Regions from separate parts of the Alteromonas sp. 4NS20-0143 genome, predicted to be linked through region 1. Evidence: predicted binding sites of a transcription regulator. Region 1 holds the regulator's gene; each other region holds the start of a gene.
The links. Region 1 encodes FNR, which switches genes on or off when oxygen is low (the NO sensors DNR and NnrR bind a similar motif). Its sites were predicted from a motif close to TTGATCTAGATCAA; they were not measured.
Positions count from the first base shown of each region.

Region 1 (3,122 bases):
GGCGTGCACTGCGTTGGAATGTGCGGTGGCATTGTATCGGCGCTTAGAATGGTAACGCCAAAAGATAAACCTGCACTTCCCTTCACTCTTGCCTACAACATTGGTCGTATTATTAGTTACACCCTTGCAGGTGCAATCACCGGCGCCTTAGGCAAAATGGCCTCCGACTTTGTGCCCGTGGCCAGTTATGCGTTGTCCATTTTAAGTGCTGTTATGGTATTTTTATTGGCATGCTATTTAGGAAAATGGTGGACAGGGCTTACGGCGCTTGAGAGTGTGGGCAAACATTTATTTCGCTATATCCAGCCGGTTTCAAAACGCTTTCTCCCCTTTAAAACCCCTTTTAGTGCCATACCCTATGGGTTTATTTGGGGGTGGTTGCCGTGTGGCCTAGTTTACTCCACCTTAACCTGGTCTCTCGCGGCGGGCTCAGCGGTTCAAGGCGCTGGTATCATGTTGTGTTTTGGGCTGGGTACACTGCCAACCTTGCTTGCTGTAAGCACCAGTAGCCAGTATATTATTCAGGGGTTTAAGCATAGTGCTGTTCGACAATGCATCGCCATTGCCATGGCCTTATATGCAGCTTATCTTATTTATAGCGCATTATCCTAAATGATGTTGTACCATTTAGGGGTGTGAACTTACAGAGAATAGAAATTATGAGCAAAGGAAGCGGATTCTCTATCCACTGCCAAAACTGCAGCTTCAGTCACTTGTGTTTACCAGTGGCGTTGAATAAGACCGAGATTGAATCTCTCGATGACATCATCGAACGCAAAAAGCCGCTGCACAAAGGTGACACATTAATTAATAACGGCGACACGTTTACGTCATTATTTGCAGTAAGAACCGGATCGTTCAAATCATTTGTGACTAATTCAGATGGTGAAGAACAAATAACCGGTTTTCATTTCCCTGGTGATATTGTGGGTTTCGATGCGCTTCGCGAAAGTAGACATCAAAGCTACACCCAGGCGCTAGAAACGGCCATGGTATGTGAGCTTCCCTACGACACCCTTGATGAAATGTCTGTTCAGTTTCCCAAGCTTCGCCATCAAATCATGAGTTTTATGAGCGCTGAAATAAAGCAAGATCACGATATGATCATGATGCTCAATAAACGCACTGCTGAAGAACGCCTGCTTTATTTTATATCTCACTTGTCTCAGCGTTTTGAAGAGCGTGGTTTCTCTCACCGAGAGTTTCACCTAACCATGACTCGCAACGAAATTGGGAATTACTTAGGCCTGACTATTGAGACTATCAGTCGGTTACTGAGTCGTTTTCAAAAAGAAGGGTTAATTAAAGTGGATGGCAAACTGATCACCATACTCGATTTTGATGCTATCGACGGCAAAGTCACCGCCCTTAAAGGGCCGAGCATTGTTTGCAATGGTTAGCGCACGTTAACGTGGTAGAAGGCTTTGACAAATTTGTTAAAATTTTGATCTAAAACAAGCCACGTTTTCCCTATTGTCTATTACACTTAATGAAGAGCTTCATAGGAAGGAGAAGTTATGATTGAGTGTAATCACATTTTAGCGGTAGTCGATGCTGAGCGTGACAACCAACCTGCGTTAAGCCGCGCTCTCGAGGTTGCCCAAAAAACAGGCGCAACGGTTACTGCGCTAATGGTTGTGTACGACCTATCTTACGATATGACCACCATGCTAAGCCCTGACGAGCGCGATACTATGCGCGATGCTGTCACTAAAGACCAATCTAAGCGACTGTCACAGCAGCTCAAAGAGCAAGGTTTTTCCAATATCGACATAGTGGTTGAGTGGAACAATAAAGCGTACGAATCCATCATTTATTATGCGCTTAACAACCAAATCGACTTAGTCGTCAAAGCAACAAAAAATCACGACGACCTAGCTTCTGTTATATTCACGCCAACCGACTGGCATCTCATGAGAAAGTGCCCTCGCCCAGTGTTGTTAGTAAAAGACCATGACTGGCCTGAAAATGGTGAAATTATTGCGGCGGTAAACGTGGGCAGCGAAGATGAAGAACACGCAGCCCTGAATGACAAAATAACCGACATTGCCAATGAATATGCTCGGCTGCTAAAAGGCCATGTTAATCTGGTCAATAGCTACCCCGCTACTCCGCTCAACATTGCCATAGAGGTTCCCGAGTTTGATTCGGAGAAGTACCACAGCGCGGTTAAAAATCATCATCTTGATGAAATGAATGCCCATGCAGCAAAACACGACATTGCCCCTAACAAATGTATTGTAAAAGAAGGGTTACCTGAACGTGTTATCCCACAAGTTGCTAAAGAGATAGATGCTGAGCTGGTGATCATTGGCACCGTTGGGCGGGTTGGCATATCGGCGGCGCTGATTGGCAATACCGCAGAACATGTTATTGATGCGCTAAATTGCGACGTGTTAGCCATAAAGCCTAACGGATTTGTGTCGCCCTATACCGTGTAGTGCTGACAAATGCCTCAAGGTGCCCGCTATTTACGCTGAGAAATCGCTAAAAAATAGCGACCGTGTGTAACAGGGCGTAATGAAACTGTAAGCGAAGATATTTAACGTACACAAGCATAGTTAACAAAAGCCGCTTTATTGTATAATGGCGGCTTTCACACAAACTAAGTTAGTTAATTATGAGTTTAGGCACAAACGGCGCTGAATCGCCGTCCTCTGCTGCAGCGCAAAGTAAGCAAAAACACAATTTCAATAAACTGCAAAAGCGTCTTCGTCGCAATGTGGGTAAAGCCATAGCCGACTTTGGCATGATTGAAGAGAATGACAAAGTGATGGTATGTCTGTCAGGTGGTAAAGACAGTTACACCATGCTCGATATTCTTATGTTTTTGAAGCGCGCCGCCCCTATTCACTTTGATATTGTGGCAGTGAACCTAGACCAAAAACAACCTGGCTTTCCAGAGCATATTCTTCATGAATATTTAAACAGCTTAGGCGTAGCCTATCAGATAGTAGAAGAAGACACCTACTCTATCGTGAAAGATAAGATTCCTGAGGGCAAAACCACGTGTTCTTTATGTTCTAGGCTGCGCAGAGCTATTTTGTATCGCACAGCAAAAGAGCTTGGGGCGACCAAAATAGCGTTAGGCCATCACCGAGATGACATGCTTGAAACGTTTT
Region 1 is NZ_BAAJLR010000001.1:500,203-503,324, reverse strand. It holds gene AC27HD_RS02145 (sulfite exporter TauE/SafE family protein) at 1-612, shown strand, start outside; gene fnr (fumarate/nitrate reduction transcriptional regulator Fnr) at 660-1,400, shown strand; gene uspE (universal stress protein UspE) at 1,518-2,441, shown strand; gene ttcA (tRNA 2-thiocytidine(32) synthetase TtcA) at 2,621-3,122, shown strand, end outside.

Region 2 (3,122 bases), on a different contig from region 1:
CAAGTCTAAAGTTCGCTTTTTTTACAGTCGTGCTGCCCACCGGGCGGTAGGTTTGAGTTTCGAATAAGCGCAGTAATTTCACCTGCATGGCTAATGGTACGTCACCAATTTCATCAAAAAACAATGTGCCGCCCTCAGCGGCCTCAACCAGCCCTTTTTTACTTGAAAACGCACCAGTGAAAGCGCCTTTTTCGTAACCAAAGAGCTCGCTTTCAAATAACGCATCAGACAGCCCTGTGCATTCAATCACAACAAAAGGCTTGTTGGCACGGTAACTTGCAGAGTGCAAAGCCTGTGATACAAGCTCTTTTCCCGCCCCAGTTTCACCTTGTAAAAGTACACAAATGTCTGATTTAGCCGCACGATTAATTTTATTCAGCATGGCTTTAAACGCCTCAGACTCACCAATCATTTTACCGGGGGACGGGCTATTCGACGCAAATGTCAGCTTATCCAATACTTCCAGGTAGCCTAATAGTTCCCCCGCGCTACCGAATATTGGCCGCATAAGAATGTCGCAATAGCTTTGGCCTTCATTAGTGGCGTGAATATGCACCGCATTCGCTGCCCTGCCTGTTTTTTTACTTTCCTGCATTGGGCAGGTTTCACCGCATTCATTACATGGTTTGTTGTTTCGATGAGACACGTGATAGCAAGTGCTGAAACCTAACTTTATATCAACAGGGTAGGTGTCCCGATACGGTTTATTGACGGCTTCAATAACGTAGTTAGGGCTAATAAAAATAGCAGGCTTATCAATGGCGTTAATCATGGCTTGAATAATAGATATATTCATATCGCACTCACAAAATACATTAGCTAATCCTAATTTATTATTCCAAATACTATCACGTTGGCACGTTGCTTGTTTATCAAACGCAGAACCTTTGCTGTTAAGACAGCCTTTTCACCGCTGAAATACGTTGAAATAGTGCGAAAACACTGAGGAATTAAACAAACAATCAACACCTAAGGTTGGCAAGATGAATCCCTACTCATTTGACAATATCGCGACAAGTATAAGTACTAGCAAAAAAACGCCTCTACGCAAAGGGCTTGTGGTCATCAGTGCCTTCGCTTGCACCGTAGCCATACTGGCCACAGGGGCGGCAAATGCAACACAGAAACCGGCTTCACCAGATCATTTAGAAGACATCCGCATGGAAGCCAGAGGCCATGCAAAAGCCCTCGGCGGCGCGCTAAAAGTAAGGCTGCAGCAAGCGATTAAACGCGGTGGCTTAGAGGCAGGCGTCGCAGAGTGTAAACTGGTGGCAGAGCCCATAGCACAGTCGTTAAGTAACGAGGGTTGGACAGTAGGTAGAACCGCATTAAAAGTACGAAACCCTAATAATACAGCAGATGAATGGGAACAAACTCAACTAGCTCACTTTGCTGAGCAGCTATCACAAAACCTGCCAGGCCCTTTAGAAGCGATGCATGTGGATGAGCAGACAGGAGAAGTGCGATATATGAAGGCTATTCAAACTGGCCAAGTATGCACAGCGTGCCATGGCAATAATATCGCGCCTGACGTTTACCGTACCATCAAAGAAGCATACCCCAACGACGAGGCCACCGGATTTGATGTTGGAAGTTTAAGAGGTGCCTTTTCTCTTACCTATTTGCCACCTAAGCCACAGGCAGATTAGCTACCCACATTTATACTCAAGACATGTCAAATTTGTCATTTAATTGTCAAATTTGACATTTTTTATCTCGTCAGTCCTTTGCGTTAGATCAAAACCCTGCCTCTTCCTCCATGCAATAATTTTTATCACGGTAAATCAGTTTGCTCGTTGCTTTTACAGCAGGGGAGCTTTGCTGCTAGCTGTTACATGCATTAAGCCAATTACTTTAACCAACGCCAGATGCGAGCTGCGCATCTAAGATACAAGGGAGATAACCCATGAGCGATACGTTAATAGAACTATCGCGGTGGCAATTTGCGTTAACCGCAATGTTCCACTTTATATTTGTACCCCTAACCCTGGGGCTTAGCTTTTTGCTGGCCATTATGGAGTCGGTCTATGTCATGACCGGTAAAGAAATATACAAACAAATGACTCAGTTTTGGGGCAAGTTGTTTGGTATCAATTTCGCTATTGGCGTGGCGACAGGCCTTACCATGGAATTCCAGTTTGGAATGAATTGGTCATATTACTCCCATTACGTGGGTGATATTTTTGGTGCTCCCCTTGCCATCGAAGGATTAATGGCGTTTTTTCTAGAGTCGACCTTTGTAGGTCTCTTTTTCTTTGGTTGGGACAAAATGTCTAAGGTTAAACACCTTATGGCAACGTGGCTGGTAGCCATTGGCTCAAATTTCTCTGCACTGTGGATCCTCATTGCTAACGGCTGGATGCAGTATCCAGTAGGTGCAGAGTTTAACTTTGAAGCAATGCGCATGGAAATGACGAGCTTCGCTGAAGTTATTTTCAACCCTGTGGCGCAAGTTAAGTTTGTGCATACGGTTTCAGCAGGATACGTCACCGGCGCTATCTTTGTGTTAGCTATATCTAGCTATTACTTGCTTAATCACAAGCATATTGCGTTTGCCCGTCGTTCGTTTGCTATTGCGGCAAGCTTTGGCTTAGCAGCAACCCTATCGGTCATCGTATTAGGTGACGAAAGCGGGTATGAACTTGGCGATGTGCAAAAAGTAAAACTTGCGGCGGTTGAAGCCGAGTATGAGACGCACCCAGCGCCTGCTCCCTTTACTGTGTTTGGATTGCCTAACGACGAAAAGCAAGAGACCGAATATGCAATTCAAATCCCGTGGGCTATGGGCATTATTGCCACTCGCTCTCTCACTGAAGAAGTCACAGGGATAAAGGATCTCAAAGAACAAAATCGAGCGCGCATTTTGGAAGGCATCAAAGCGTATGAATTGCTTGATAGCGTGCGAAGCGGCACGGCAACAGAGCAAGAACTCGCCACGTTTGAAGCGCACAAAGACAGTTTAGGCTATGCCATGCTGCTAGAGCCTTACGCTAACGATGTTACCAACCCGTCTGACTTAGCGTTGCAACAAGCGGTGGACTACAGTATTCCGCCCGTCGCTCCGCTGTTCTGGAGTTTCCGATTGATGGTGGCGTCTGGCTTTATCATGTTGGCGCTGTTTA
Region 2 is NZ_BAAJLR010000006.1:129,031-132,152, reverse strand. It holds gene AC27HD_RS13515 (sigma-54 interaction domain-containing protein) at 1-772, opposite strand, end outside; gene AC27HD_RS13510 (Tll0287-like domain-containing protein) at 984-1,649, shown strand; gene AC27HD_RS13505 (cytochrome ubiquinol oxidase subunit I) at 1,907-3,122, shown strand, end outside.
Region 2: AC27HD_RS13505 (cytochrome ubiquinol oxidase subunit I) is a predicted target of FNR. The motif match lies at 1,728-1,741, and genes of this name have one in related genera.

Region 3 (3,122 bases), on a different contig from region 1:
GAAACTATTAGACTATGCCTATAGCGTACATGGCGTTTACCCCACTTTGCTAGAGCGTGACTTCAACATTCCGTCTGTGGATAATTTACTCAACGAAGTGCGTAAAATTAAAGCAATACAGTCAAAACACGCGTCTACTGAAATGAACTCTTCAAGTTTGGGAGTTGCGTGATGGCTTCGTTACAACAAAGCCAGAGTGAATTTGTACAAGCGATAAAAGACCCTTCAACGCTTAACGCGAAAAATGATGATCACTTAAGACGGATGAAAATCTACCAGTCGCTATTTTTCAGCAACATAAATGGTTTCGTTAGCTCAGCACTTCCAGTTTTTAAATCTATTATCATTGCTCAACATGGCGAAAACCAATGGGAGCAAGTAATCCGTCAGTTCTTTATTGAACATCAATGCAGGTCTCCTTATTTTAACGACATCAGTAAAGAGTTTGTAGAATACTTAGCAACATCTCCCGCTTTGGGTTTTGAACTACCAGCGTTTTCTTGTGAGCTAGCCCATTATGAATGGCTAGAGCTAGAAGTGGCCACGCGTAAAAGCAGTGAGAGCATCTCGCTTTACTTATCAGGTGAGGATATTACCGAGGTAAAAATTTCACCATTCGCCACGTTAGCGTCATATTCCTATGCGGTGCACCTTATTGGTCCAGACCATTTGCCCGATAGCCCTATGGACATGCCCCAGTATTATGTCGTGTATCGAGATAAAGAATATCAAGTTCAATTTGTTCATTTAACTGCGATGACCGCCATGCTGGTACATACCGTAGAGGTAGCTGAAAAAGGCATTTCACTAGCGGTATTAGCTGACCAACTGATTGAGCAGGTGCCAAGTATTCCTCAGCCAACGCTCAAAGCGGGAATGGAACAAACGGTCGTCGATTTGCTGCAAAAAGGGATATTAATGCCGGTATAAGCCTGCAAAATCTCTAAATATAAACGGCACAGTGCTTAATTTTTTATCATTTGAAGTGTCTATTATTAACTTTACCTACCAACTGTATTTATTGTGAGCGTTTAACTATATTAGCGCTGTCAATCGGGCTTGCTTTCGATTAACATTTACGACCATTTTTTTGTTCACAATTATTGTTTAGGTAGTGCATATGGCTGACAATGAAGATTTTAAAGAAGTCTATAACAAATGGTACTTCTTAGGTTCATTAGTAACTTTACTCGCTTTTCCGTTGATGCATATCATCGCCGGTTGGTTCACGTTCTGGTTATAAAGCAGACATATAAGGTATTATCGTGACTGCAGAATATATAAAATCAGTAGTGAAAACCGTTCCTGACTATCCAAAGCCAGGTATATTATTTAGAGATGTAACTAGCGTTTTAGAAGATCACAAGGCGTTTAAAAGCTGTATCTCATTACTTGTTGAAAAGTATCAGGGCATGGGATTCACAAAGATCGCAGGCACTGAAGCTCGCGGCTTTTTGTTTGGCGCGCCTTTAGCAATTGAGATGGGTATCGGATTTATCCCAGTACGCAAACCTAACAAGCTGCCCAGAGAAGTTGTAAGTGAAAGCTACGAGCTAGAATATGGCACAGATACGCTACAAATCCATCGCGATGCAATTGTCCCTGGCGACAAGGTATTGTTGATTGATGACCTTCTTGCTACCGGCGGAACTATCGCTGCATCGGCGAAGCTCATTCGCTCATTGGGTGGTGAGTTAAACCACGCTGGGTTCGTTATTAATCTACCCGATTTAGGTGGTCATAAAAAATTGACCGAACTAAACATTGAAAGCTATTCAATTTGCGAGTTTGAAGGCGAGTAGTTAGCCATTCAAAAGGGCGCAAGAAAGCCACAATAAGGCGTGATTAAGCTTGATGAGGCATAACAAGGCGTGATGAGGCAAAGAGTACAATAATGAGTTATCAGGTATTAGCAAGGAAATGGCGACCAGGGAAGTTCGGTGAACTTGTCGGCCAAGAGCATGTGGTGTCAGCCATTTCAAATGCCTTAGATAACGATCGTTTGCATCACGCTTATCTGTTCACCGGCACACGAGGCGTTGGAAAAACGACAATAGCGCGTATTTTTTCTAAAAGCTTAAATTGTGAAGAAGGTCAGGGAGCCAATCCTTGCGGACAGTGCCATACGTGCAAAGAAATTGAGCAAGGAAATTACGTTGATTTGCTCGAGATTGATGCGGCATCAAGAACGAAAGTAGAAGATACGCGAGAGCTTCTGGACAATGTGCAGTACAAGCCAACTCGTGGCCGCTACAAGGTGTACCTCATAGATGAAGTACACATGCTCTCGAAACACAGTTTCAACGCGTTGTTAAAGACGCTGGAAGAGCCGCCTCCTCACGTAAAATTCCTGTTGGCGACCACCGATCCACAAAAGCTGCCCATCACCATTTTATCTCGCTGTCTTCAGTTTAATCTCAAGGCCATGTCGCGAGAGCAAATTGTTGGTCAACTTACCCATATTCTAGAGCAGGAGCAATTGAGCTTCGAGCCTCAAGCGCTGTCGCTGCTTGCAAGAGCCGCACAAGGCAGTATGCGTGATGCGCTCAGTTTAACTGACCAGGCCATTGCGCAGGGCGGAAACCAAGTAACTGCATCAGTAGTTACTGACATGCTTGGTTTAATGGACAAAAACCAGCTGCTCAAAATTATCAATGCAGTGGTTAATAAAACACCCAATGATGTGATTCAGTTGGTCAACGACTTGGCTGAGCAGGCGCCAGATTATGATAATGTTCATGGTGAATTGGCGAGCTTACTTCATCAGATAGCTTTGACACAATGGGTTCCGGAGGCATGTAAGCTAGAGACAACATCGGCAAAAGCGATATATCAACTCGCTAAAACCATCCCCGCTGAACAAGTACAGTTACTCTATCAAATCGCAATTCAGGGGAGAAAAGACTTACCTTTCGCAGCCGATGGTAAGAGCGCATTTGAAATGACATTAATGCGAATGATGTCGTTTGCACCTGCAACACCTCCTGATAATCGTACAGATACTATTGAGCGCGGAGGCAGTGAGCACAGCCTTCCCGTTAAGACCGCCTCTGAATCACAGACTGGTGATCCGGGAAACGTCGGTAAGCAAGAGGAAGCGCTTAAAAGCGAAACTCTTGCAG
Region 3 is NZ_BAAJLR010000013.1:2,724-5,845, forward strand. It holds gene AC27HD_RS17790 (HvfB family MNIO-type RiPP peptide maturase) at 1-172, shown strand, start outside; gene AC27HD_RS17795 (HvfC family RiPP maturation protein) at 172-930, shown strand; gene apt (adenine phosphoribosyltransferase) at 1,266-1,802, shown strand; gene dnaX (DNA polymerase III subunit gamma/tau) at 1,895-3,122, shown strand, end outside.
Region 3: apt (adenine phosphoribosyltransferase) is a predicted target of FNR. The motif match lies at 1,202-1,215, and genes of this name have one in related genera.

Region 4 (3,122 bases), on a different contig from region 1:
ACTCAAGCCGACCTTTTTTTGCAGTTTTCCATGTACTTTTAAATCTTATTAGCCTTCGTTCTTTAGGCTTTCAGTGTCTGAGAACGTATCGTCAAACCAATCATCTAACATGGCCTTTTCATAAAAGAGGTTTTCATTTCTCATGTTTCGGATATTGGTATCCATAAAGCCCATGTCTTTAAGCTTGAAGTCATCTTCACTTTTCAGTACTTCGCCACTGCTATCGGTTAACGAATAACTGAACGTCATTCTTGGTATATCAACACGCTGTATTACACGCACGTCTGCGCCCATGTTGTTGCCAAAACCAATAAATTGACTGGGCCACACTTGGCCGGCTAAATCGATATTGGTAACAACCATCGATAGCGTGTGAGATTTCGGCAAAGATGCGGCTAACTCAACTAAATGGGCTTCTAACGCCTTAAGGGTGCGTTCACGAAAACGAGCTCGAGACTCATTTGAAGGGCGCACATCGGTAAAAGACTTTGGCTCTTTCCACGTTACTTTTAGTTCGCCAGCATGAGATGGCAATACGACGGCAGTGCTTAACAACACCGTACATAAAGAGGCTGCTATGGTAGACAACTTTTTCACGTTTACTCTCCTCGGTTCGGTCTTCTCGCAAACGTTTTCGGCGTTTCTAGATATTAATCTGGCTTTCGCATTAGAGAAGACTGCGTAATAGTATGGCAAAGTTGAGCGCGTTTGGTTCCCGAAAAGTTGGGGTTTATATCGTCCTTTTCACAATAATTCGCATAAAACCGCTTAACACTATCTGTAGATACGGTGATTTTTTCAACATAGTTTTGTTGGTAGGGCTTTAATGGTTTTAGCTGTGTCGTGATATCACTACGTAAACTTTCTAGCGCGCGCTGCTCTGGCAGCGTAGAAAGTGAGATGAACCAATCGGATACAGAGTTTTGAATGCCTTCAAACAAGTATTGAACAAAGGGAGAGCGCAAGATTAACACAAGCACAATAATTTCAGCAGTAATGATAAAAAACCGTAGCATAACGTATTACATAACCTATCTTAATGGCGGCTTTTAATAGCTTTGATTAACGCTGACATGTGAATGACACCTCTTGTAAATGCGTTCAAACTAACGCTACTTTGCGCGCTATGGTGTTTAACGTGTTACTAAAATCAATTCTAGATACTTGAGTCGTAGTAAAGCATATACGCTGATATTACACTATTGTGATTACTTTCTAGTACACAATTAATAATACGTCAGTATGCGAATGCGCTTTTTATTATTGGATATGGTTTACACTTTGTAGATTATTCACCTATATGAAAACTTACTTTCTGAACTTTCAGTATTGACTGAAAGTTTAAAAAGTACGATCATAATGAACATTCTTGATCTACATTAATCATGACAATCCTGTTGCTGGTATACTCCACGCGCCATTTAAGGATGTTAGCTAAGGTTTATTTATGAACGAACAAATACCGGTCAAAAATGTCACACCGGTAAAAGTGCACAAACCAAAGGGAGACGGTCAAGGTAAACGCCACGACTCCCGCAGTCGCATTTATGTACGAGCCGTAAAAGGGCCGCTGGAATCGTTCCGCCGATTTTTTGGGCTTATTTTTCTTGGCTTGTTCGCCATCATTCCTTGGCTTCAATTTAACGGCCAGCAGGCCGTCTTACTCGATATTGGTGAGCAGCGCTTTACGATATTTTCGCTAACACTTTGGCCTCAAGACCTTACGCTATTAGCCTACATATTTATTGTGTCGGCTTTCGCCCTCTTCTTTGTTACCACTTTTGCAGGTCGAGTGTGGTGCGGTTTTATGTGCCCACAAACCACCTGGGTATATATTTACACGTGGTTTGAAGAGAAATGTGAAGGGCCCCGCAATAAGCGAATTAAGTTAGACGAGCGTCCAATGGATGCCGATAAATTTATGCGTAAAACGGCTAAACACACCGCATGGGTGGGTGTTGCTCTGTTAACGGCGCTTACTTTTGTTGGGTATTTCACGCCCATTGGCGCGTTATTTGTCGACTTTTTTACTTTCAACGTAAGCTTCTGGGCTGGCTTTTTTGTTATTTTCTTTGCCGTGTGTACCTACGGCAACGCAGGTTACATGAGAGAAATTATGTGTACTCACATATGCCCTTACGCTCGCTTTCAATCTGCAATGTTCGATAAAGATACCTTTACCGTATCTTATGACGCCAACCGCGGCGAAAAACGAGGCCCGCGCCCACGCAAGCTTAGTCACGAAGAGGTGAAAGAAAAAGGGTTAGGCGATTGTATCGACTGTAACTTGTGTGTACAGGTCTGTCCTACCGGCATCGATATTCGAAATGGATTGCAGTACGAATGCATCAACTGTGGTGCGTGCGTTGACGCGTGTAACGGTGTCATGGACAAAATGAATTACCCCAAAGGACTCATTAGCTTTACTTCTGAAGAAGAGTTGGCTGGCGGTAAAACCCATATTATACGACCTAAGCTCATCGGCTACTTTGTGGTACTTGTGATCATGATTGGCCTGTTGTTCGCCAATATCTACACTCGCAGCCCTACAGAAGTCGATATTATTCGCGATAGGAACTCTCTGTATCGCGAGACTAACGAAGGACTGATTGAAAATGTGTATACCATCAAGGTATTGAACAAGACACAGAAGCGTCAATCCTACACCATAGAAATAAAAGGCCTTCCTGATTATGAATATATTGGAAAGCAGGAATTTTTCGTTGAAGGTGGCGCGGTGTATTCAACGCCGATATCGGTTGCAACCGACGCCTATAATCTGGAAGATACGGTCACTGACATATTCATTAGTGTTACCACCACCGTAGACGGTGATATTGTAACCATTGATGAGCCAACTAAGTTTCTTTATCGATGACAGATTTTTCTTTCTCGGGCTTAAGCCCAGATACGATACTAGATGCCCTGGAAACCCAGGGCATTTTTCTTCAAAGCGGTCTATTAGCGCTTAATAGCTACGAAAACAGGGTTTATCAATTTATTGCCGAAGACGGCAAACGTTATGTAGTTAAATTCTATCGACCCGGCCGTTGGTCTGACGAACAAATCCAAGAAGAGCACAACTTTGCTAAGGAATTAGCCGACAACGAAATTCCCATCGT
Region 4 is NZ_BAAJLR010000002.1:765,400-768,521, forward strand. It holds gene AC27HD_RS07045 (DUF3016 domain-containing protein) at 49-597, opposite strand; gene AC27HD_RS07050 (hypothetical protein) at 651-1,016, opposite strand; gene ccoG (cytochrome c oxidase accessory protein CcoG) at 1,448-2,878, shown strand; gene AC27HD_RS07060 (serine/threonine protein kinase) at 2,875-3,122, shown strand, end outside.
Region 4: ccoG (cytochrome c oxidase accessory protein CcoG) is a predicted target of FNR. The motif match lies at 1,370-1,383, and genes of this name have one in related genera.